One region of the Amycolatopsis sp. N2S4-7 genome, then DNA from elsewhere that is predicted to be linked to it. Evidence: riboswitches for the same ligand, from Rfam matches in the RefSeq annotation. Region 1 holds a riboswitch; the other holds the start of a gene.

Region 1 (11,347 bases):
CGCCGGGGTCGGCCCTGCTGGTCGTGAAGCGCGGGCCGAACGCGGGGTCGCGGTTCCTGCTCGACCGCGACACCACCAGCGCCGGACGGCACCCGGACAGCGACATCTTCCTGGACGACGTCACGGTTTCCCGGCGGCACGCCGAGTTCCGGCGTGAGGGCGGCGAGTTCGTCGTCATCGACGTCGGCAGCCTCAACGGCACCTACGTCAACCGCGAGCCGGTCGACCAGGCCGTCCTCGCCGGGGGCGACGAGGTCCAGATCGGGAAGTTCCGCCTGGTCTTCCTGACCGGCCCGGGGCACGGGGGCCAGGGGGCGCAGTGACGGCGGCCGGGCGGCCACAGAACCAGGGATTGAGCATCGGGGCCGTACTGGCGCAGCTGCGCGGGGACTTCCCCGATGTCACCATCTCCAAGATCCGGTTCCTCGAAGCGGAAGGCCTGGTCCAGCCGGGCCGGACGCCGTCGGGGTACCGGCAGTTCGCTACGGCGGACGTGGAGCGTCTCAGGTTCGTCCTGGCCGCCCAGCGGGACCACTACCTCCCGTTGAAGGTCATCAAGGAGCAGCTGGACGCGGCGGACTCGGGTGCCGGGCCCGTCGCGGACCTGCCCCGGCCGCCGCGCCGGCTGGTGCCGATCGACGCACCGGCGGAGAACGTCGGCCTGCCCGTGGCGGAGGACTTCACCACGGGCAAGGAGCTGCGCCTGACCCAGGAGGAGCTCCTGGAGCAGGCGGGCATCGACGCCGCCGCGCTGGCCGAGCTGCAGCAGTACGGCCTGGTCCGGCCCGGCCCGGCGGGGTTCTTCGACCCCGACGCGGTGCTGGTCGCGCGGACGGTGCGGGCGATGACCGAATTCGGTATCGAGCCGAGACACCTGCGTGCCTTCCGCGCCGCGGCCGACCGCGAGGTCGGGTTGCTGGAGCAGATCGTGACACCGGTGTATCGGCACCGTGACCCGGAGGCCAAATCGAGGGCCGACGAGGTGGTCAGGGAGCTCGCGGCACTGTCCGTGACCCTGCACACGCTTCTCGTCAAGGCCGGAATCCGTGGCGTCTCGGGGTGTTGATCCGCAACGGGGCAGTGAGATCCTCTTTGCGGTCCCATGTCAATGACTGAATGTTCGGCACCGCATGCCGTACCGTGAGGGCAAGGGTTTGCGGCAGGCGAACCGAGAGAGCCGGACAGCGAGCACAGCGCACGGATGACGGGTAGCGTCGACAGTGGCGGCGCGAAGCCGTTTCAGCGCTGAAGCCCGTGTGCACGAGAGGGAGGCGAAGCCCGATGAGCGAAATGCGCGTCGTCGGTGTGCGGGTCGAGCTGCCCGCGAATCAGCCGATCTTGTTGCTGCGGGAGACCGAGGGTGAACGGTACCTGCCGATCTGGATCGGCTCGGTCGAAGCCACCGCCATCGCCTTGGAGCAGCAGGGGGTCCGCCCCGCCCGTCCGCTCACGCATGACCTGCTGAAAGAGGTCATCGGGGCGCTGGGCCGGGAGCTCGAGCAGGTCGTCATCACCGACCTGAAGGAGGGCACGTTCTTCGCGGAGCTCGTCTTCGACGGTGACATCAGGGTGTCCGCCCGGCCGAGCGACTCGGTCGCGCTGGCCCTGCGGATCGGCGTCCCCATCCACGCCGTGGACGCGGTGCTGGAAGAGGCCGGCCTGATCATCCCGGACGAGCAGGAGGACGAGGTCGAGAAGTTCCGCGAGTTCCTCGACTCGGTCTCCCCGGAGGACTTCCGCGGAGCGGATACCTGAGAACTTGCCTTGACGCGGACGTCAACGTCTAGCGTCGAAGCATGCGGATCGGAGAACTGGCCAGGCGCACGGGTGTCACCACCCGTGCGCTTCGCTTTTACGAGGACCAAGGCCTCCTCGCGGCCCGGCGCTCGGCGAACGGCTACCGCGAGTACGACGAGGACGACCTCCAGCTGGTCAAGGAAATCCTGACCCTCCAGACGGTCGGCCTGACCCTCGAGGAGACCCGGCCCTTCGTCGACTGCCTGCGCAGCGGCCACGAGACCGGCGACGCGTGCGCGAGCTCGATCGAGGTCTACCGCCGCAAGCTCGAAGAAGCGGACGCCCTCCTCGCCAGGCTCGGCGGCATCCGCGCCGAGCTGGCCGCGAAGCTCGCCGGCGCCCTCGCCCGGCAGGCGCCCGATCCGTGTGTCGTCCCCGGAGCACCCCGCCCGTGAAGGAGCCCGCCATGCCCGAAAACACCGCCGTCACCGAAGTCACCGACGCGACGTTCGCCGAGGTCCTCGGCAGCGACGTCCCCGTGCTGGTCGAGTTCTGGGCCACCTGGTGCGGCCCGTGCCGGATGGTCGGCCCGGTGCTGGCGCAGCTGGCCGCCGAGCGGGCCGGGGAGCTCGCCGTCCGCAAGATCAACGCCGACGAGAACCCGGAGACCACCCGCTCCTACCAGGTCATGTCGCTGCCCACGATGATCCTCTTCGCGGGCGGCGAGCCGGTCGAGACGATCGTCGGCGCGTTCCCGAAGGCCCGCATCGAAGAACGCCTCGACCGGGCCCTCAAGGCGCCGTCGCTTTGACGAAGGCGTCCGCGACTTCGCGGCCGTACTGCTCCAGGTCCAGCGACGGGTCGGCCGCGTAGGCGGCGGCCACCCCGTCGATCGCCTGGGCGATCGACATCGCCATCACCTCGGGCGTGAACGCGCCGAACGCGCCCTCGGCCTGGCCCTGCTTGAGCTGGCGGGCCAGGCCGTGCACGCGCATGTCGTCGACCAGCACCTTCGTCATCGACCAGCCGTCGGCGTCGTCGGCGTTGGCCGCCAGCTCCGTCAGCACCCGGACGCACTCCGGGTACGCCCGCAGGAACGCGATCGACGTCTCGATGTGCGCCCGCAGGTAGCCGGGACGGTCCGCCGGGTCCAGCCCGCCGCCGGTGCGGGACGCCAGGAACTCGTTCTTCGTCTCGACGACCGCGCTCAGCACGGCCTGCATCAAGCCGGCCTTGTTGGTGAAGTGGTACGAGATGAGCCGGGTGCTGCTGAGCCCGGCGCGCTCCTTGATCTTGGCGAACGTGGTCTTCCGGTAGCCGAGGTCGTTGATGACCCCGATCGTCGCGCCGACGATCTGCGCGCGGCGGGCGGCCTCGGTGACGCTGAGCCCCAGTTCGGCCATGAGGTCCGTGTTTACTTGCATGAGTAAGAATTTACTCGGCTGAGTAAAACCACGCAAGAAGTTTGAACCGCGCCGTAGGGGGTACGGCGAATGGCTCAAAGGCTCATCCGACCGTTGAGGCTTGCCGCGCGTCGCGTTGACCGGTCCTGTCCGGGCGCTTACCGTCGAAGGAGGTAAATCGCCACGGTGTGATTCACGGTCTGGGGCCGGACCGTGGCGGTTGATCTCCGGTGGGTCCCGCTCCTGGGACCACCCGGCTGTCATTCGCCGGCCGTCCGGTCGGGCGAGGGGAGGCTTGCGTGGTCGAGGCTGGTTCCGAGAAGCAGCCTGTTGAGGTCGCGAGTGGCGAGCAGGGTGAGCTGTTCCCCGACAACTCGCTGCCCGACGAGCTGGTGGGCTACCGCGGCCCGGCCGCGTGCCAGATCGCCGGGATCACCTACCGCCAGCTCGACTACTGGGCCCGGACGAAGCTGGTCGCACCCAGCATCCGCACCGCACACGGCTCCGGCTCGCAGCGGCTGTACTCGTTCAAGGACATCCTGGTGCTCAAAGTCGTCAAACGGCTGCTCGACACCGGGGTCTCCCTCCAGAACATCCGCGTCGCCGTCGACCACCTGCGCCTGCGCGGCGTCCGCGACCTCGCCAAGGTGACCCTGTTCTCCGACGGCACCACCGTCTACGAATGTACCTCGCCGGAAGAGATCGTCGACCTCCTCCAAGGCGGCCAAGGCGTCTTCGGCATCGCGGTCAGCGGCGCCATGCAGGAAATCAGCGGCACCATCCACGAATTCCCGGCCGAACGCGCCGACGGCGGCATCGTCGAAGCGCACGAACCGGACGAGCTCACCCAGCGCCGCAACGCCCGCCGGACCGGGTGATCACCGCTCCGGCGGACGGAGTAAGGTTCCCCCTGCGGTCGACGAAACCGCGCGGGAGAGACCGAGCCTCATATTGAGCTCGGCGCCGAAGGAGCAAGTCCTCCCCGGAACCTCTCAGGCACCCTGGACCGCGCGGACGAGACGCCTCTGGAAAGCGGGTCGTCAGAACACCACCTGACGACCCCGCCGACGGTGCAAGCCCGGCTCAACCACGCGGGCGAAACTCTCAGGCGCCCCTCGGGGTACGGACAGAGTGGGGAGGGTGTTCCTCCGGGTTTGGGTGAGCTGTGCTCGCGGAAGGCGCTCGCCCGAACCCTCCGGAGTGTCTTGTGGGGGTGCAACCCCCACACCCCGCCCGGCGGGCTCCGCCCCCGGACCCCCGTCGTGGTCGCCGTCGCTCTGACGCCCCCCGTCGCTCTGAGCCCGGTGGCTCGGCCGCGGCACCCGCGCCGGCCACATTCGCTTTGAGCCCGGGATGCTCGGGCCCCGGATCGGCGCCGTGGTGACCTTCCGTTCTAGAGTCGGGTCAGGAGACACCGCCGTTCGGAGGAGGCCGTCGTGCACCCAACGCTTGCCTCGCTCGAGCAGGGACTTCCCTTCGCCGACCGGCACATCGGGCCCGGACCGGACGAACTCCGCCGGATCCTCGACGTCATCGGCGTCGCATCTCTCGACGAGCTCTCCGAACGTGCCGTCCCCGAGTCGCTCCGCCGGTCCGCGCAGCCCCTCGAACTCCCTCCCGCCGCCACCGAGGCCCAGGCGCTCGCCGAACTGCGGGAACTCGCCGCCCGCAACCGGCCGATGGCGCAGATGATCGGTCTCGGCTACCACGACACCGTCACCCCGCCCGTCATCCGGCGCAACGTGCTCGAGAACCCCGCCTGGTACACCGCCTACACGCCCTACCAGCCCGAGATCTCCCAAGGCCGGCTCGAAGCGCTGCTCAACTTCCAGACCATGATCGCCGACCTCACCGGGCTGCCCGTCGCCAACGCCTCGCTCCTCGACGAGGCCACCGCGGCCGCCGAGGCGATGACCCTGGTGCGCCGCGCCGGGAAGACCGCGTCGAACCGGTTCGTCGCCGACCAGGACACCCTGCCGCAGACCCTCGCCGTCCTCCGGACCCGCGCCGAGCCCCTCGGCATCGAACTCGTCGTCGAAGACCTCTCCCAGGGCCTCACCGGACTCGGGCTCGGCGGCGACTTCTTCGGCGTCCTGCTGCCCTACCCGGGCGCGTCCGGCGCCGTCCGCGAACTCGACCTGACCATCTCCGAGGCCAAGAAGCACGGCGCGGCGGTGATCGTCGCCGCCGACCCCCTGGCCCTCACCCTGCTGCGGCCGCCGGGCGAGCTCGGCGCCGACGTCGCCGTCGGATCGACCCAGCGCTTCGGCGTCCCGCTCGGCTTCGGCGGTCCCCACGCGGCCTACCTCGCCGTGCGGAAGGGCCTCGAACGGCAGCTGCCGGGACGGCTGGTCGGCGTCTCGAAGGACGCCGACGGCGCGCCCGCGTACCGCCTCGCCCTCCAGACGCGCGAACAGCACATCCGCCGCGAGAAGGCCACGTCGAACATCTGCACCGCGCAGGTCCTGCCGGCCGTGATGTCGTCGATGTACGCGGTGTACCACGGGCCCGAAGGGCTGCGCGGCATCGCGCTGCGCGCCCACCGCATGGCCACCGTGCTCGCGGCCGGCCTCGCCGAAGGCGGCGTCGACGTCGTGCACGGCGAGTTCTTCGACACCATCACCGTGGCGACGCCCGGGCGGGCGGACGCGGTTGTCGCGGCGGCTCGCGACCTCGGCGTGAACCTGCGGCTCGTCGACGGCGGCCACGTCGGCGTCGCCTGCGACGAAACCACCACCCGCGAGCGGCTATCCCTGGTGTGGAAGGCCTTCGGCGTCTCGGTGTCCGATGTGGACGGCCTCGACGCGGACACCGCGGACGCGCTCCCGGCCCCGCTGCGCCGGACGAGCGGGTTCCTCGCCCACCCGGTGTTCCACGCGCACCGGTCGGAGACCGCGATGCTGCGTTACCTGCGTGCGCTGTCGGACAAGGACGTCGCGCTCGACCGCAGCATGATCCCGCTCGGCTCGTGCACCATGAAGCTCAACGCGACCGCCGAGATGGAGCCGGTCACCTGGCCGGAGTTCGCCGGGCTGCACCCGTTCGCGCCGGCCGGGGACGCCGCCGGGCTCCTCGAGGTCGTCGCGGACCTGAGTGCCTGGCTCGCGCGGATCACCGGCTACGACACGGTTTCCCTGCAGCCCAACGCCGGCAGCCAGGGCGAGTTCGCGGGCCTGCTGGCCATCCGCGCCTACCACCGGTCGCGCGGCGAGGGCGAGCGCGACGTCTGCCTCATCCCGGCCAGCGCGCACGGCACGAACGCGGCGAGCGCCGTCATGGCGGGCATGCGGGTGGTCGTCGTCCGCTGCGACGAGCGGGGCAACATCGACCTCGCGCACCTGAAGTCCATTGTGGACGGCCAGCGCGCCGATCTGGCCGCGATCATGCTCACCTACCCGTCGACGCACGGGGTCTACGAGGACACGGTCGGCGAGGTGTGCGCGGCCGTGCACGACGCGGGTGGCCAGGTGTACGTCGACGGCGCCAACCTCAACGCGCTCATCGGCGTGGCGCAGTACGGCCGGTTCGGCGCCGACGTCTCGCACCTCAACCTGCACAAGACGTTCTGCATCCCGCACGGTGGTGGCGGCCCGGGCGTCGGCCCGATCGGGGTGCGCGCGCACCTGGCGCCGTTCCTGCCGAACCACCCGCTGCAGCCGGCCGCCGGCCCGGCCACCGGGGTCGGCCCGATCAGCGCGGCGCCCTGGGGCAGCGCGTCGATCCTGCCGATCTCGTGGGCCTACGTCCGGATGATGGGCGCCGAAGGCCTGCGCCGGGCGACCCTCGTCGCCGTGGCCAACGCCAACTACGTCGCCCGCCGCCTCGGCGAGCACTACCCGGTGCTGTACGCCGGCCACGAAGGACTCGTCGCGCACGAATGCGTGCTCGATCTGCGGCCGCTGACGAAGGCCACCGGAGTCACGGTCGACGACGTCGCGAAACGGCTGGCGGACTACGGGCTGCACGCGCCGACGATGTCGTTCCCGGTCGCGGGCACCCTCATGGTGGAGCCGACGGAGAGCGAAGACCTCGCCGAGCTCGACCGCTTCTGCGCCGCGATGATCGCGATCCGCGGCGAAATCGACCGCGTCGCGGCGGGGGAGTGGCCCCTCGAGGACTCCCCGCTGCGGCAGGCCCCGCACACGGCGCGCTGCGTCGCGGGCGAGTGGAACCGCCCCTACAGCCGCGAAACGGCGGTGTTCCCGGCCGGAACCACGGCACCGAAGATCTGGCCCCCGGTCCGCCGCATCGACGGCGCGGCGGGCGACCGGAACCTGGTCTGCTCCTGCCCGCCCCCGGAGGCGTTCGCCTAGTCAGCCAGCCGGGGCTCGGCTGCCTTGAGTTCGCGCACGAGTTCGAGGGCGCGGTGCAGGCACCGCGCCGTGGGATACGAACCGGGCGATCCGGGCGTTCAGCGTGGTGTTCGACCCGGCACTCACCATCGACTGGGCGATGCCCGCCGCGCGAGTTCGCGTTGCCCGAGTCCTCGTCGTCCATCCGGATCACGACGGCTTCGGTGCCGGCGGGGCAGGATCTGCTCGCCGGGACCACGCCGACGTCGGTCGTGGCCGCCTGTTCCTCCCCCTGGGCGGTGTGACCGGTCAAGGAGACCAACCCGGCGGGGACGGCGGCCATACGCACTTCTGCGTACGCGGGCGCACGGCACCCGCACAGGAACGGGAGGTAGGTTGACGCCATGGCGAGTGCGCACGGTCCTGATCGGACGTCCGTGGTCGTGACCGGCGGTAGCGGCTTCATCGGCCGGGCCGCCGTGCGCGCCTTCCGCGACCGGGGCGTCCCGGTCACCGTCGTCGACCGGGTCCCGTTCCCGGAGGAGCTCGACGGCGTCCGCGTGGTGACCGGCGACCTCCGTGACGCGGCCGTCCGCGAAGAGGCCGTGACCCCGGAGACGGCCGGGATCGTGCACCTCGCCGCGCTGACGTCGGTGCTGAAGTCGGTCGAGCTGCCCGAGGACACCTTCGCCGACAACGTCCTCGTCACCCAGGAACTGCTCGAGCTCGCCCGCCGCCACGAGGTGCCGAAGTTCCTGCTCGCCTCGACCAACGCGGTGATCGGCAACGTGGGGACCGCGACCATCACGCCGGACCTGCCGCTGCGCCCGCTGACGCCGTACGGCGCGACCAAGGCGGCGTGCGAAATGCTGCTGTCGGGCTACGCCGGCGCGTACGGCATGACGACGTGTGCCTTGCGGTTCACCAACGTCTACGGCCCGGGAATGTCCCACAAGGACAGTTTCGTGCCCCGGATGATGCGGGCCGCCCTGGCCGGCACCGGGATCCGGGTGTACGGCGACGGCCGCCAGCGCCGCGACCTCGTGCACGTCGACGACGTCGTCCGCGCGATCCTGCTGGCCTTCGGCAGCGGCCACTCCGGCCGCGCGATCGTCGGCGCCGGGCGCTCGGTGTCGGTGCTGGAGATGGTCGAGGCCGTGCGCGAGGTGACCGGCGCCGAGCTGCCGGTCGAGCACGTCGAGGCCCCGGCCGGGGAGATGCCCGCCGTCGTCGTCGACGTCTCGGCCAGCGCGGAGACGATCGGTTACCGGCCTTCGGTTTCGCTGACCGACGGGCTGGCCACGGCGTGGAAGTACTTCTCCGGCCTCGCAACGCCGTGAAGACCTTTTTCACGCGCCACTGGCTGCTGCTCCTGCTCCTCGTCCCGGCGATCGTCCTGCGGGTCCTGACCTGGCTGGCCTACCGGCCCGCCCTGTTGTTCATCGATTCCTTCCGCTACCTCGACAACCTGCACGCCCTGCGCGCCGACCAGCTCGACCCGATCGGCTACGACCTGGTGCTGCGCCCGCTGCTCGCCGTCGGCGGGCTCGCCTGGGTCGCGGCCGTGCAGCACGTCGGCGGGATCCTCATCGCGATCGGCGTCTACGGCCTGGTCCTGCGCCTCGGCGGCCGCCCGTGGGCCGCCGCGCTCGCCGCCGCGCCGGTGCTGCTCGACGCCTACCAGCTGCAGATCGAGCAGAACATCATGTCCGAAGTGACCTTCGAGGCCGTGCTCCTCGGGCTGCTGTGGCTGCTGCTCGGCCGCGGCGCCCCGGGCTGGAAACGCGCCGGCGCCGCGGGGTTGCTGCTCGGCTTCGGCGTGCTGACGCGGCTGATCGGGATCTCGCTGGCCCTGCCGCTGCTGGTCTTCCTGGTCGCCGCCGGGGGAGCGTGGCGGCAGCGGGCGGGCTGGCGCCGCGCCGGGATCGGCCTCCTGGGCCTTCTCGTCGTGCTCGTGCCCTACTCCGCGCGGGTGCACTCGGAGACCGGGAAGTGGGGCCTCACCGGGCCGTCGGGGAACATGCTCTACGGCCGCACCGCCGCCGTCGCCGACTGCGCGAACCTCCACCTCGACCCGGCGCTGCAGGTGTTCTGCCCGGCCGAACCCCGCGAGACGCGGCTGGTCGACAACTACACGCACGCCGACCTCGACCCGAACTGGCCCGGGCCGCTCCCGCCGGGCGCGGACAAGAAGGCATTGGCCCACGAGTTCGCGATCGAGGTGCTCAAGGCCCAGCCCGGCGACGTCGCCGAAGCGGTCCTGAACGACTTCGCCAAGAGCTTCGCCTGGACCCGCGAGCAGGACCCGACCGACGTCCCCCTGGACCGCTGGCAGTTCCAGCTCACCTACCCGCAGTGGGCCGACCAGTCGCTGATCGACCTGGTCACGCTGCAGAACGACGGCGTCGTCGCGCACGTCGCCCAGCCGCCGGCGAAGATCCTGCGCGACTACCAGCTCGGCGGCGGCTACGTCTCCGGCGGGGTGCTCGGCCTCGGCGCGCTGCTGGGCCTGCTGACGGTGTTCCGCCGCAAGAAACCCCTGGACCGGGCGCGCGCGGGGGCGCTGCTGGCGGCGTCCAGCGGCCTGGTACTGCTCTTCGCCTCGGCCGTCTTCCAGTTCTCCTGGCGCTACCAGATCCCGGCGCTGGTACTGCTGCCGGTCGCCGGCGCGCTTGGCTTCACGACGCTGACATCGGCGAGCCGGAAACGGCTCGCCGCCTTCCCCGACGACGTCGACCAAGGCGCGCTCGACGACTTCCGCGGCCGGCACCCCGCCCTGAAGCTGGCGCCGCTGACCGTCGTCATCGCCGCCTACAACGAAGCCGGCGGGATCGGCGAGGTGCTGGAGAAGATGCCGGACGAGTGCCTCGGCCTGCCGGTGGACGTGCTCGTCGTGGTCGACGGCGGGACCGACGACACCGCCGCGATCGCCGGAGAACACGGCGCCTACGTCTGCGTCGCCCCGCGCAACCGCGGGCAGGGCGCCGCGCTGCGGCTCGGCTACCACCTCGCGGCGGAAGCCGGCGCCGAGTACGTCGTCACGACCGACGCCGACGGCCAGTACGACAACAGCGAGCTGGAAGCCCTCGTCGGCCCGGTCGTCGACGGCACCGCCGACTTCGTCACCGGCTCGCGCCGGCTGGGGCACGAGGAGGCCGACAGCCGCGTCCGGTGGCTCGGGGTCCGGGTGTTCGCCGCGCTGGCGTCGGTGCTGACCGGGCGGCGGATCACCGACACGTCGTTCGGCTTCCGCGCCATGCGTGCCGAGCTGGCGTGCTCCGTGCCGCTCAACGAGCCGCAGTACCAGTCGTCGGAGCTGCTGCTCGGCGTGACGGCGCGCGGCGCGCGGGTGCGGGAGCTGCCGATGAGCATGCGGCTGCGCAAGGCGGGCAAGAGCAAGAAGGGCGGCAGCCTCGTCTACGGCGCCAACTACGCCCGGGTCATGACCGGGACGTGGTGGCGGGGGTACGTGCTGCGCCGCGGCCGAACACGAGCCGGTCGAGCAGGGTGAACTTGACGACGAAGACGAGCGCGTAGCTCGCGACGTACGCGCCGTCGACGAACACGACCCACCAGAAGTGCGGCAGCTCCAGGGGTGCCAGCAGGGAGCCCGCCAGCGTCGTCAGGCCGATCGACGCGAGCCCGCCGAGCCCGATCACCGCGAGGTAGGGGAGCAGTTCGCGCCGCACGCGCGGCCGCCCGGTGCGGCCCCACACCCAGCGCCGCGTGACCAGGAAGTTCAGCACCGCGCCGGCCGCCCAGGCCAGCGTGCTCGCCAAAGCCGCGGCGCCCCCGGTCGCGAGGACGGCGAGCAGGACGACCTGGCTGAGAACCGTGGCGGCGACCGACGTCGTCGCGGCGCGGGCCAGCCGGGCCCAGCCGCGGCGGCGGGTCTCGTCCGCCGTGCGGGGCCGC
Region 2 (11,347 bases), 2.9 Mb from region 1:
CGAACGTGCCGCCGTAGCGCCCCCGCCGTGACTCGACGTAACCGGCGTCCGAGAGGGCCCGGATGGCTTCGCGCAGCGTGACGCGGCTGACGCCGAGCCGCTCGGCGAGTTCGCGTTCGGACGGCAGCCGCTCCCCCGCCCCGACCACCCCGAGCCGGATCGCCTGCAGCAACCGCTCGACGGTCTCCTCGAAGGCATTGCCCGCGCGAACCGGCCGGAACAGCGCTTCACCGGCATTCACCACCGAGGTCGACTCCATCCCGCGAGTTTAGGCCGCGGCGGCGCACCTTCGGAGTGGCCGGGCCCCGTCGCTCTCGGTGACACTGGTGTTCGCGGCGCGGAAAACCGGTGGAACCGGACGGGCACGGTGAGCGACGATGAGGACCACGACACCGAACATCGACGCAGGGGGCGATCCGGTGCACTTCTTGATGGCCGAAGACCTGGTGCACGAGCGGGAGAACGAACTCCGCCACGGCGTGCGCAACCGACCACCCGGCCGGGCGACGCCTCGGCGGCGCACCGGAACCCGGCGCCAGCAGCTCGGCTGGACCCTGGTGGAGGTCGGCCTGCGGCTGGCCGTCGAACCGGAGGATCGGCAGCGCTGAGCCGCCGGGCCGTCAGCACTCGATGACGTTCACCGCCAGGCCGCCGCGGGCCGTTTCCTTGTACTTCACGCTCATGTCCGCGCCCGTCTCGCGCATCGTCTTGATCGCCTTGTCCAGCGTCACCACGTGGCTGCCGTCGCCGCGCATGGCCATCCGGGCCGCGTGGATCGCCTTCGACGCGCCGACCGCGTTGCGCTCGATGCACGGGATCTGGACCAGGCCGCCGACCGGGTCGCACGTCAGCCCGAGGTGGTGCTCCACCCCGATCTCGGCCGCGTTCTCCACCTGGGCCGGCGACCCGCCGAGCACCTCGGTCAACCCCGCCGCCGCCATCGCCGACGCCGAGCCGACTTCGCCCTGGCAGCCGACCTCCGCGCCCGAGATCGAGCCCGTCTGCTTGAGGATCGAGCCGATCGCGCCCGCCGTGAGCATGAACTTCACGATGCCGTCGTCCGACGAGTGCCGGATGAAGCGCTGGTAGTAGTGCAGCACGGCCGGGATGATCCCGGCGGCGCCGTTGGTCGGCGCGGTGACGACGCGGCCGCCCGCGGCGTTCTCCTCGTTGACCGCCAGCGCGTACAGGCTCACCCAGTCCATCGCGTACAGCGGGTCGTCCGCGCCGTCCTCGGCCAGGAGCTTCTCGTGCAACGCCCGCGCGCGCCGCGGCACCTTCAGCCCGCCCGGCAGGACGCCTTCGTGCGTGCAGCCGTTGCGGACGCACTCCGCCATGACCGCCCAGATCGCGAGAAGCCCGTCCCGCACCTCCTCGCGCGAACGCCAGGACAGCTCGTTGGCCAGCATGATCTCGCTGATCGGCAGCCCCGTCGCGGCGCAGTGCCCGAGCAGGTCCGCGCCGGTGCGGAACGGGTACGGCACCGGCGTCGAGTCCTCGACGAACACCGCGTCCGTCTCGTACGACTCGTCGCGGACGAAGCCCCCGCCGACCGAGTAGTACGTCCGCTCGCGCACCAGCTCACCAGCCGCGTCGAACGCGCGGAACACCATGCCGTTCGGGTGCGCCGGCAGGGACTTGCGCCGGTGCATGGTGAGGTCGGTGTCCTCGTCGAACGCGATCTCGTGCGTGCCGCCCAGCAGCAGGCGGCCGGACTCGCGGATGTCCGCGACACGACCGGGCACAGTGTCGGTGTCGATCTCTTCGGGACGCTCACCCGAAAGTCCGAGCAGGACGGCCTTGTCGCTGCCGTGACCGAAGCCGGTCGCGCCGAGGGAGCCGAACAGCTCGGCCTGGACGCGCGCGGTCCGGCCGAGGTCGTCGCCGAGTCCGTCCACAAAGGTCAGTGCCGCGCGCATCGGGCCGACGGTGTGGGAGCTCGACGGCCCGATGCCGATGGAAAACAGGTCGAAGACGCTGATCGCCATTGATCCGCCCCTTCCTATCGCGCCAGCAGCGAGCTGGCTTCTTGCGCGGCCGGGCCCTGGTCGGCGAGGTGCCGCAGGTTTTCCGGCAGCTCCTCTCCACGGTAGCCCTTGGTCTGGGCGTAGAGGCGTCCGGCGCGGTAGGACGAACGCACCAGCGGCCCGGCCATGACCCCGGCGAAGCCCATCGCCTCGGCAGCCTGGGAGTGCTCGACGAACTCCTCCGGCTTGACCCACCGATCCACCGGATGATGCCGCGGCGAGGGACGCAGGTACTGCGTGATCGTCAAAATCTCACACCCCGCCTCGACCAGGTCCCGCATCGCCGGAGCCACCTCGTCCGGGGTCTCCCCCATACCCAGGATCAGGTTCGACTTCGTCACCAGACCAGCCTCACGCGCCGCCGTGATGACCGCCAACGACCGCGCATACCGGAACCCGGGACGGATCCGCTTGAAAATCCGCGGCACCGTCTCCACGTTGTGCGCCAACACCTCCGGCCGCGACCCGAACACCTCAGCCAACTGCCCAGGATCAGCGTTGAAATCCGGGATCAACAACTCCACACCCGTACCCGGATTCAACGCATGAATCTGCCGCACGGTCTCCGCATACAGCCACGCACCCCCGTCTTCCAGGTCGTCGCGCGCCACACCAGTGACCGTCGAGTACCGCAACCCCATCGCCTGCACCGACTCGGCGACCTTCCGCGGCTCCGTCCGATCCAGCTCAGCCGGTTTACCCGTATCGATCTGGCAGAAATCACACCGGCGCGTGCACTGATCCCCACCGATCAGGAACGTCGCCTCCCGGTCTTCCCAACACTCGTAAATGTTGGGACAACCCGCTTCCTCACACACCGTGTGCAAACCCTCACGGCGCACCAGACCCTTGAGCTCGGTGAACTCCGGCCCCATCCGCACCCGCGTCTTGATCCACGGCGGCTTCTTCTCGATCGGCGTCTCACTGTTGCGAACCTCGAGACGCAACAGCTTCCGGCCCTCGGGCTGAGCGTTCACCGGGACAGGTCCGCGTACAGCGGGTGCTTCTTCGCCAGCGTCTCGACGCGGTCGCGCAGCTTCGAACGCAGGGCGTCGTCGAAGTCCGGCTTGAGTGCCTCGGCGATGACGTCGGCGACCTCGGTGAAGTCGTCCGCCCGGAAGCCGCGGGTGGCCAGCGCCGGCGTGCCGATCCGCAGGCCGGAGGTGATCATCGGCGGGCGCGGGTCGAACGGGACGGCGTTGCGGTTGACCGTGATGCCGACCTCGTGCAGCCGGTCCTCGGCCTGCTGTCCGTCCAGGGTGGACTGGACGAGGTCGACGAGCACCAGGTGGACGTCCGTGCCGCCGGTCAGCACCCGGACACCCGCCGAAGCGCAGTCCGGCTGCGACAGCCGCGAAGCCAGGATCCGCGAGCCTTCGAGCGTCCGCTGCTGGCGCTCCTTGAACTCCTCGCTCGCGGCGATCTTCAGCGCGACGGCCTTGGCCGCGATGACGTGCTCGAGGGGCCCGCCCTGCTGGCCGGGGAACACCGCCGAGTTGATCTTCTTCGCCAGCTCCTCGCGGCACAGGATGAGGCCGCCGCGCGGGCCGCCGAGGGTCTTGTGCGTGGTCGTGGTGACGATGTCGGCGTGCGGGACCGGCGACGGGTGCAGCCCGGCCGCGACCAGCCCGGCGAAGTGCGCCATGTCCACCATCAGCCGCGCCTCGACGAGGTCGGCGATGCGGCGGAACTCGGCGAAGTCGAGCTGACGCGGGTAGGCGGACCAGCCGGCGATGATCAGCTTCGGCTTGTGCTCGACGGCGAGGCGCTCGATCTCGGCGAGATCGACGATGCCGGTCTCCTTGTCGACGTGGTAGGCGACGACGTTGTACAGCTTGCCCGAGAAGTTGATCTTCATCCCGTGCGTCAGGTGGCCGCCGTGCGCCAGGTCGAGGCCGAGGATCGTGTCGCCCGGCTTGAGCACGGCGAACATCGCGGCCGCGTTGGCCTGCGCGCCCGAGTGCGGCTGCACGTTGGCGTGGTCGGCGCCGAAGAGGGCCTTCGCGCGGTCGATGGCGAGCTGCTCGACGACGTCGACGTGCTCGCAGCCGCCGTAGTAGCGGCGGCCGGGGTAGCCCTCGGCGTACTTGTTGGTCAGCACCGAGCCCTGGGCCTCGAGCACGCCCACCGGGGCGAAGTTCTCGGAGGCGATCATCTCCAGGGTCGACTGCTGGCGGGTCAGCTCGTCGGCGACGGCCGCGGCGACCTCGGGGTCGACTTCGGACAGGTGCGCGTCGAAGGTCGTCATTCAGCTCTCCTGAGTGTGCGCGGCGTACGCGGCGGCGTCGAGCAGTTCCGGCACGTCCCCGGTCAGACGCACCTTGAGCAGCCAGCCTTCCGTGTACGGGTCGGAGTTGATGACCTCGGGGGTGTCCGAAGTGGCCCCGTTCACCTCGACGACCTCGCCGGAGACCGGCGCGTACAGCTCGCTGACCGACTTGGTCGACTCGACCTCGCCGAACACCTCGCCCGCGGTCACGGTCGAGCCGGCCTCGGGGAGCTGGACGAACACGATGTCACCGAGCGACTCGGCGGCGAAGGCGGTGATGCCCACGGTGGCGACGCCGTCGGCGACGCTCAGCCACTCGTGTTCCTTCGTGTACTGCAGGTTCTCGGGGATGCTCATGGCTCAAAGTCCTTTACGCGCGGGAGTAGAAGGGAAGGGCGACGACCTCGACGGGCTCGATCCTGCCCCGGATGTCGACGGACAGCGCGGTGCCGGGCTCGGCGTACGCCCGATCGACGTACGCCATCGCGATCGGGTAACCCAGGGTCGGCGACAGCGCCCCGCTGGTCACCTCGCCGATTTCGGTCTCGCCGGAGAGCACGCGGTAGCCGTGCCGCGGAGCGCGGCGGCCGGCGCCCTTGAGCCCCACCCGCACGCGGGGGACGTCCGCCTTGGACCGCTCCTCCAGCGCCGCGCGGCCGACGAAGTCGCCCGGCTTCTCGAACTTGACGACGCGCCCGAGGCCGGCCTCGAACGGGCTCTGCTCGACGGTGAGTTCGTTGCCGTACAACGGCATCCCGGCTTCCAGCCGGAGCGTGTCGCGGCAGGCGAGACCGGCCGGGACCAGCCCGTGCGGCTCGCCGGCCTCCATGAGGAGACGCCACAGCGCGGGCGCTTCGTCCGCGTTCACGAACAGCTCGAAGCCGTCCTCGCCGGTGTAGCCGGTGCGGGCGAGGAGGACGTCGTGGCCCTTCACGACGGCCGGGACGCTGGCGTAGTACTTCAGCGCACCCAGGTCGGCGTCGGTGACGGCGCCGATGATCGCCGCGGCGTTCGGGCCCTGGACGGCGATCAGCGCCGTGGTCTCCGACCGGTCGTCGACGACGGCGTCGAAGCCCGCGACCCGCTCTTCCAGGGCGTCCGCGACGACCTGGGCGTTGCCCGCGTTCGCGACGACCAGGTAGTGCTCGTCGGCCAGCCGGTAGACGACCAGGTCGTCCAGCACGCCGCCCTCGGCGTTGCAGATCATCGTGTACCGCGCGCGGCCCGGCTTGACCCCGGTGAGGTTGCCGACCAGCGCGAAGTCGAGGACGTCCGCGGCCTGCTTGCCGGTGACGTGGATCTCGGCCATGTGCGAGAGGTCGAACAGCCCGGCCGCCTCGCGGACGGCCTTGTGCTCGGCCAGCTCGCTGGCGTAGCGGACCGGCATCGACCAGCCGGCGAAGTCGGTGAACAGCGCACCGAGTCCCTTGTGGACTCCGTGCAGGGAGGTCTCTTTCGACACGTCGGGATCAGCCTTCGTAAGCGTTGAGGGGCGGGCAGGAGCACACGAGGTTACGGTCACCGCGGGCGCCGTCGATGCGCCGCACCGGCGGCCAGTACTTGTTCTTGCGCGAAACACCCGCCGGGTACACGGCCAGCTCCCGGTCGTAGGGCTTGTCCCACTCCCCGACCAGCGTCTCGGCGGTGTGCGGGGCGCCCCGCAGCGGCGACTCCTCCGCGGTCCACTTGCCGTTGGCCACCTCGTCGATCTCGGCGCGGATGGCGATCATCGCGGCGATGAACCGGTCGATCTCGCCGAGGTCCTCGGACTCGGTCGGCTCGACCATCAGCGTCCCCGCGACCGGGAACGACATGGTCGGCGCGTGGAAGCCGTAGTCGATGAGCCGCTTCGCGACGTCGTCGACCGTCACGCCGGTCTCCTTGGTGATCTGCCGCAGGTCGAGGATGCACTCGTGCGCGACCAGGCCGTCCTGGCCCGTGTAGAGCACCGGGTAGTGCGGCGCCAGGCGCGAAGCGACGTAGTTCGCCGCGAGCACGGCGACCTTCGTGGCGGCGGTCAGGCCGGGCGCGCCCATCATCCGGACGTAGGCCCACGAGATCGGCAGGATCGACGCCGAGCCGTACGGCGCGCCGCTGATCGGGCCGACGCCGGTCGCGGGACCGGCGGCGTCGAGCAGCGGGTGGTTCGGCAGGTACGGCGCCAGGTGCGCGCGCACCGCGACCGGGCCGACACCGGGGCCGCCCCCGCCGTGCGGGATGCAGAAGGTCTTGTGCAGGTTCAGGTGCGAGACGTCGCCGCCGAACTCGCCCGGCTTGGCCAGGCCGAGCAGGGCGTTGAGGTTCGCGCCGTCGACGTACACCTGGCCGCCGCCGTCGTGCACGATCTTCGCCAGCTCGTCGATGTCGTGCTCGTAGACGCCGTGCGTGGACGGGTACGTCACCATGATCGCCGCGAGGGCGTCGCGGTGGGCGTCCACCTTGGCCCGCAGGTCGGCGAGGTCGACGTTGCCCTCGTCGGTGCACTTGACCACGACGACGCGCATCCCGGCGAGCACCGCGGACGCGGCGTTCGTGCCGTGCGCGCTGGACGGGATCAGGCAGACGTCCCGGCCTTCGTCGCCGTTCGCGCGGTGGTAGGCGCGGATCGCGAGGAGCCCGGCGAGCTCGCCCTGGCTGCCCGCGTTCGGCTGCAGCGACACCTTGTCGTAGCCGGTGACCTCGGCCAGCCACTCGGCGAGCTGCGCCACGAGGACGTGGTAGCCCTCGGCGTCCTCGGCCGGCGCGAACGGGTGGATGCCGGCGAACTCGCGCCAGCTGATCGGCTCCATCTCCGCGGTGGCGTTGAGCTTCATCGTGCAGGAGCCGAGCGGGATCATGCCGCGGTCGAGCGCGTAGTCCTGGTCGGAGAGGCGGCGCAGGTAGCGCAGCATCGCCGTCTCGGAGCGGTGGGTGCCGAAGACCTCGTGGCCCATGAAGCCGCTCTCGCGGGCGAGGCCGCTCGGCAGGGCGACGCCGTCCTCGACGCCGGCCTCGACGCCGAAGGCGCGAAGGACCTTCGCGGTGATCGCGGGGGTGCTGACCTCGTCGAAGGCGACGCGGATGTGATCGCCGTCGACGTGGCCGAGGTTGATGCCCTGGGCCCGCGCGGCCGCGTGGACCTCGGCGGCCCGGCCGGGCACGCGCGCGACGACGGTGTCGAAGAACGACTCGTGCACGACCTCGACGCCGCTCTTGCGCAGCGCGTCGGCGAAGCCCGCGGCCAGGCCGTGGACGCGCCGGGCGATCTTCTTCAGGCCGTCCGGGCCGTGGTAGACCGCGTACATCGCGGCCAGCACGGCCGGGAGCACCTGGGCGGTGCAGATGTTCGACGTCGCCTTCTCGCGGCGGATGTGCTGCTCGCGGGTCTGCAGCGCGAGCCGGTAGGCCGGGTTGCCGTCCGCGTCGACCGAGACGCCGACCAGACGCCCGGGCAGCGAGCGCTCGAGGCCCGACCGCACGGACATGTACCCGGCGTGCGGGCCGCCGTAGCCGAGCGGGACGCCGAAGCGCTGCGTCGAGCCCGCGGCGACGTCGGCGCCGAACTCGCCAGGCGCGGTGACGAGCGTCAGGGAGAGGAGGTCGGCGGCGACGGTGAACAGCGCGCCCGCGGCCTTCGCCGACTCCGAAATCGCGTGGTAGAAGCCGCGGCCGCGCAGCACGCCGGACGCGCCGGGGTACTGGACGACGACGCCGAAGAAGTCCTCGGGCAGCCCGGTCAGCAGGTCGCGGACCTCGACCTCGATGCCCAGGGCCTCGACGCGGGTGCGCACGACGGCGATCGTCTGCGGCAGGCACTCGGCGTCGAGCACGACCTTGTCGGACTTGGACTTCGACGCGCGGCGCATCAGCGTGACGGCTTCGGCGACGGCGGTCGACTCGTCCAGCAGCGACGCGTTCGCGGTGGCCAGGCCGGTCAGGTCGGCGACCATGGTCTGGAAGTTGAGCAGCGCCTCGAGGCGGCCCTGCGAGATCTCCGGCTGGTACGGCGTGTACGCGGTGTACCAGGCCGGGTTCTCGAGGACGTTCCGGCGGATCACGCCGGGCGTGACGGTGTCGGAGTAGCCGAGGCCGATCATCTGCGTCATCGGCCGGTTGCGCGCGGCGAGCGCGCGCAGCTCCGCGGTGGCTTCCTCTTCGGACGCGGCGGGCGGGAGGACGAGGTCGCGGGTCGCGCGGATGGCGCTCGGCACGGCGGCGCCGACGAGGGCGTCCAGGCTGCCGTAGCCGCACTCGGCCAGCATCTTCGCGCGTTCGGCCTCGGACGGGCCGATGTGGCGGGCGTCGAACTGCGTAGAAGTGATCGGGAGCTCCTTGGGCCGGGCACACAGTGGTGCGCTGGAACTCCCCCTCTGTCATGGCACCTGAGAGTTTCACCGTGGGACACACGGCTTTCACCTTGGGTGAGGCGCGGGTGCGCCTGCTTTCCAGAGTGGCCTCGCGCGAAGCGGTAGCAGGTACCTGAGAGATTCCGGGGAGTTTGCTCCTTCGGTGCCCCACCGACTTCGTGAGGGCTCTCCCGCCTCGGCTCTACGGCCCGATCTGCAGTTGTGGCGGTTACGGTACCTGCCGCCTTCGAGGTCCGTCTACTTCACCCGGGCAACGCCACATCAGTTCTCGAGCGGTGTTCGACTGGCGACCCGGCGGACCACCTGGCCGGCCAGCGCGGGCGGCCGCCGCACCCGGCCGGACGGCAGGACGAGCCGCTTGAGCGGGCCGCCCAGCGGCACCGGCGGCAGGCCCGCGCCCAGCAGCACGTGCTCGACGACGTGCTCGGCGAACCACGCCACCGAATCGTTGAGCCGGTCCAGCGAGGGCCGGTCGCCGTCGAAGACGTCGTCGTCGGTGAGCGTGACCTCGAAGTACGCGCAGCCCTCAGCGAATCGGCGGACGACGTCTTCGACCGCGGCCTCGATCGCGCGGGCGCCCTCCTCCGGGTCCGCGAACCCGGCTTCGAGCAGCGGCTCGCGGTAGATACGCGCCGCCCGCTCGCGCATGCGGGCGCCGTAGCGGACCACGACCGGGAGCCGTCCGGTCAGGTCGGGCACGGCCAGGCCGTGGAGCAGCATGATCGGCGGCACCGAGTGCACCAGCCGCGGCGCCGGCTCGGCCAGTTCGCGCCCGGTGATCCGGACCCGGTCGGCCATCGCGTCGGGCAGCCCGAAGTAGCGGAAGTCGACGTTGCCGAACCCGAGGCCGTCGGCGACCAGCGACGCCAGCAGCTCGCCGTAGCCCCAGATCGGCGACAGCACCACCACCGGCGGCGCGGTCACGGCCGCCGGGGACGGCGACGGCGGGCGCGTCGCCTCCTGCTCGGGCACCTGGATCACCAGCCGGGGCGGCTCGTGCCAGTCGTGCACCTCGGCGACCCGCCAGTACAGGCCCAGCGGCCGCCACAGGTCGCCGAGGATCTCGTGCTCGATGATGCGGCGCGCCTCGGCGTCGGAGTGCGGGAACTCGCGCGGCGGCACGACCCCGACGTAGTGGTGGTAGGTGACGCGGACCTCGTCGCCGCGGGTGGCGGACCGGATCCGCATCTCCCAGTCGATCGGCGACGCCGCGATGGCGTTCGCCACCTGCGTGCCGGGCGAGGAGTAGACGAGCGCCGTCGCCTGCCGGAGGAACTGCCCGGCCTGGTCGATGCCCTCCCGCAGCGCCTTCGCCGCCTGCGCGACGTGCACCGGGCTCGCGAGGCTGTCGGGCAGCACGCCGGCGACGCGCAGGAGCTCGGCCTCCCCGAGGCCGGTCACCTCGGCGAGCTGCGCCCAGTGGTCGAAGACGGTCACCTTCGGCGCGTGCCGGTGCTCGATCCAGCTGCGCAGCGTCGACGTCGGGACGCCGATCCGGCGGGCCGCCTCGTCGAGGGAGAGCCCCCTCGCGCGGATGCCGGTCCGGACCGCTTCCGCCCACTCGTCGGCGCGCCAGTGCGTCACCTCACAAAGCTAACGAAACCCGCTAGCTTTGCGCAGGGACAAATCGCCCACGCGCGCCCGACGCTGTGAGCATGACCACCACCATCATCGCCCTGACGCTCATCGTCGGCGTGCTGACCTTCGCCGCCGGTGCCTTCCTCGCCTCCGAGATCGCCGTCCGCGTGCTGCGCCGCCGCGAAAAGCTCGTGTCCGAAGAGCGCAAGAAGCTCAACGCCGCGTGGAACTACCTGCGGGAGGTCTACGGCGTCAAGAAACCGACCAAGCGTTAGAGCGGGGTGACGTACGCGCCGGAGATACCGCCGTCGACGAGGAACTGGGACGCCGTGATGAAGCTGGCGTCGTCGCTGGCCAGGAAGGCGACCGCGGCCGCGATCTCCTCCGGTTCGGCGAACCGGCCGACGGGCACGTGCACCAGCCGCCGCGCCGCGCGTTCCGGGTCCTTCGCGAACAGCTCCTTGAGCAGCGGGGTGTTCACCGGCCCCGGGCACAGCGCGTTGACGCGGATGTTCTCCCGCGCGAACTGCACGCCCAGCTCGCGGCTCATCGCGAGCACGCCGCCCTTGGACGCGGTGTAGGAGATCTGCGACGTCGCCGCGCCCATCACCGCGACGAACGACGCCGTGTTGATGATCGATCCCTTGCCCTGGCGCTGCATGTGCGGCAGGACGGCCTTGCAGCAGTGGTACACCGACGTCAGGTTGACGCGCTGCACCCGCTCCCAGGCGTCGATGCCGGTGGTCAGGATGGAGTCGTCCTCGGGCGGGGAGATGCCGGCGTTGTTGAACGCGACGTCGACCGAGCCGAACTGCTCGACCGTGCTGTGGAACAGGTTCTCCACCTGCTCGGCGTCGGTGACGTCGGTCTGGATGAAGGCGCCGCCGATCTCGTCGGCGACCGCCTTGCCCTCCGCCGGCGTCAGGTCCGCGATGACGACCTTCGCGCCTTCGCTCGCCAGGCGGCGGGCCGAGGCGAGCCCGATGCCGCTCGCGCCGCCGGTGATCACCGCGACGCGGCCTTCGAAACGCTGGACCATTACTCCTCCGTGCTGAGAAAGACGTTCTTGGTTTCGGTGAACGCCGCCGCGGCGTCGGGGCCCAGCTCGCGGCCGAGCCCGGACTGCT

The links. A riboswitch is a leader RNA that binds a small molecule or an ion and turns the genes downstream of it on or off. The one in region 1 is predicted to bind glycine.
Region 2: another riboswitch for glycine. It lies ahead of gcvP (aminomethyl-transferring glycine dehydrogenase); the one in region 1 lies ahead of gcvP (aminomethyl-transferring glycine dehydrogenase).

Annotation. Positions count from the first base shown of each region.
Region 1 is NZ_CP172299.1:1,273,723-1,285,069, reverse strand. Features, by position in the region: gene garA (glycogen accumulation regulator GarA) at 1-323, shown strand, start outside; gene ftsR (transcriptional regulator FtsR) at 320-1,066, shown strand; gene ACH54P_RS05940 (bifunctional nuclease family protein) at 1,282-1,755, shown strand; gene ACH54P_RS05935 (MerR family transcriptional regulator) at 1,797-2,192, shown strand; gene trxA (thioredoxin) at 2,204-2,548, shown strand; gene ACH54P_RS05925 (TetR/AcrR family transcriptional regulator) at 2,529-3,161, opposite strand; gene ACH54P_RS05920 (MerR family transcriptional regulator) at 3,440-4,018, shown strand; glycine riboswitch at 4,061-4,159, shown strand; gene gcvP (aminomethyl-transferring glycine dehydrogenase) at 4,577-7,453, shown strand; gene ACH54P_RS05910 (NAD-dependent epimerase/dehydratase family protein) at 7,837-8,772, shown strand; gene ACH54P_RS05905 (glycosyltransferase family 2 protein) at 8,769-10,943, shown strand; gene ACH54P_RS05900 (GtrA family protein) at 10,873-11,347, opposite strand, start outside.
Region 2 is NZ_CP172299.1:4,223,173-4,234,519, forward strand. Features, by position in the region: gene ACH54P_RS19760 (FadR/GntR family transcriptional regulator) at 1-259, opposite strand, end outside; gene ACH54P_RS19765 (hypothetical protein) at 378-608, shown strand; gene ACH54P_RS19770 (L-serine ammonia-lyase) at 621-1,988, opposite strand; gene lipA (lipoyl synthase) at 2,003-3,004, opposite strand; gene glyA (serine hydroxymethyltransferase) at 3,001-4,275, opposite strand; gene gcvH (glycine cleavage system protein GcvH) at 4,276-4,653, opposite strand; gene gcvT (glycine cleavage system aminomethyltransferase GcvT) at 4,667-5,758, opposite strand; gene gcvP (aminomethyl-transferring glycine dehydrogenase) at 5,766-8,597, opposite strand; glycine riboswitch at 8,732-8,825, opposite strand; gene ACH54P_RS19800 (helix-turn-helix domain-containing protein) at 8,904-10,226, opposite strand; gene ACH54P_RS19805 (hypothetical protein) at 10,298-10,495, shown strand; gene ACH54P_RS19810 (3-oxoacyl-ACP reductase) at 10,492-11,259, opposite strand; gene ACH54P_RS19815 (aldehyde dehydrogenase family protein) at 11,259-11,347, opposite strand, start outside.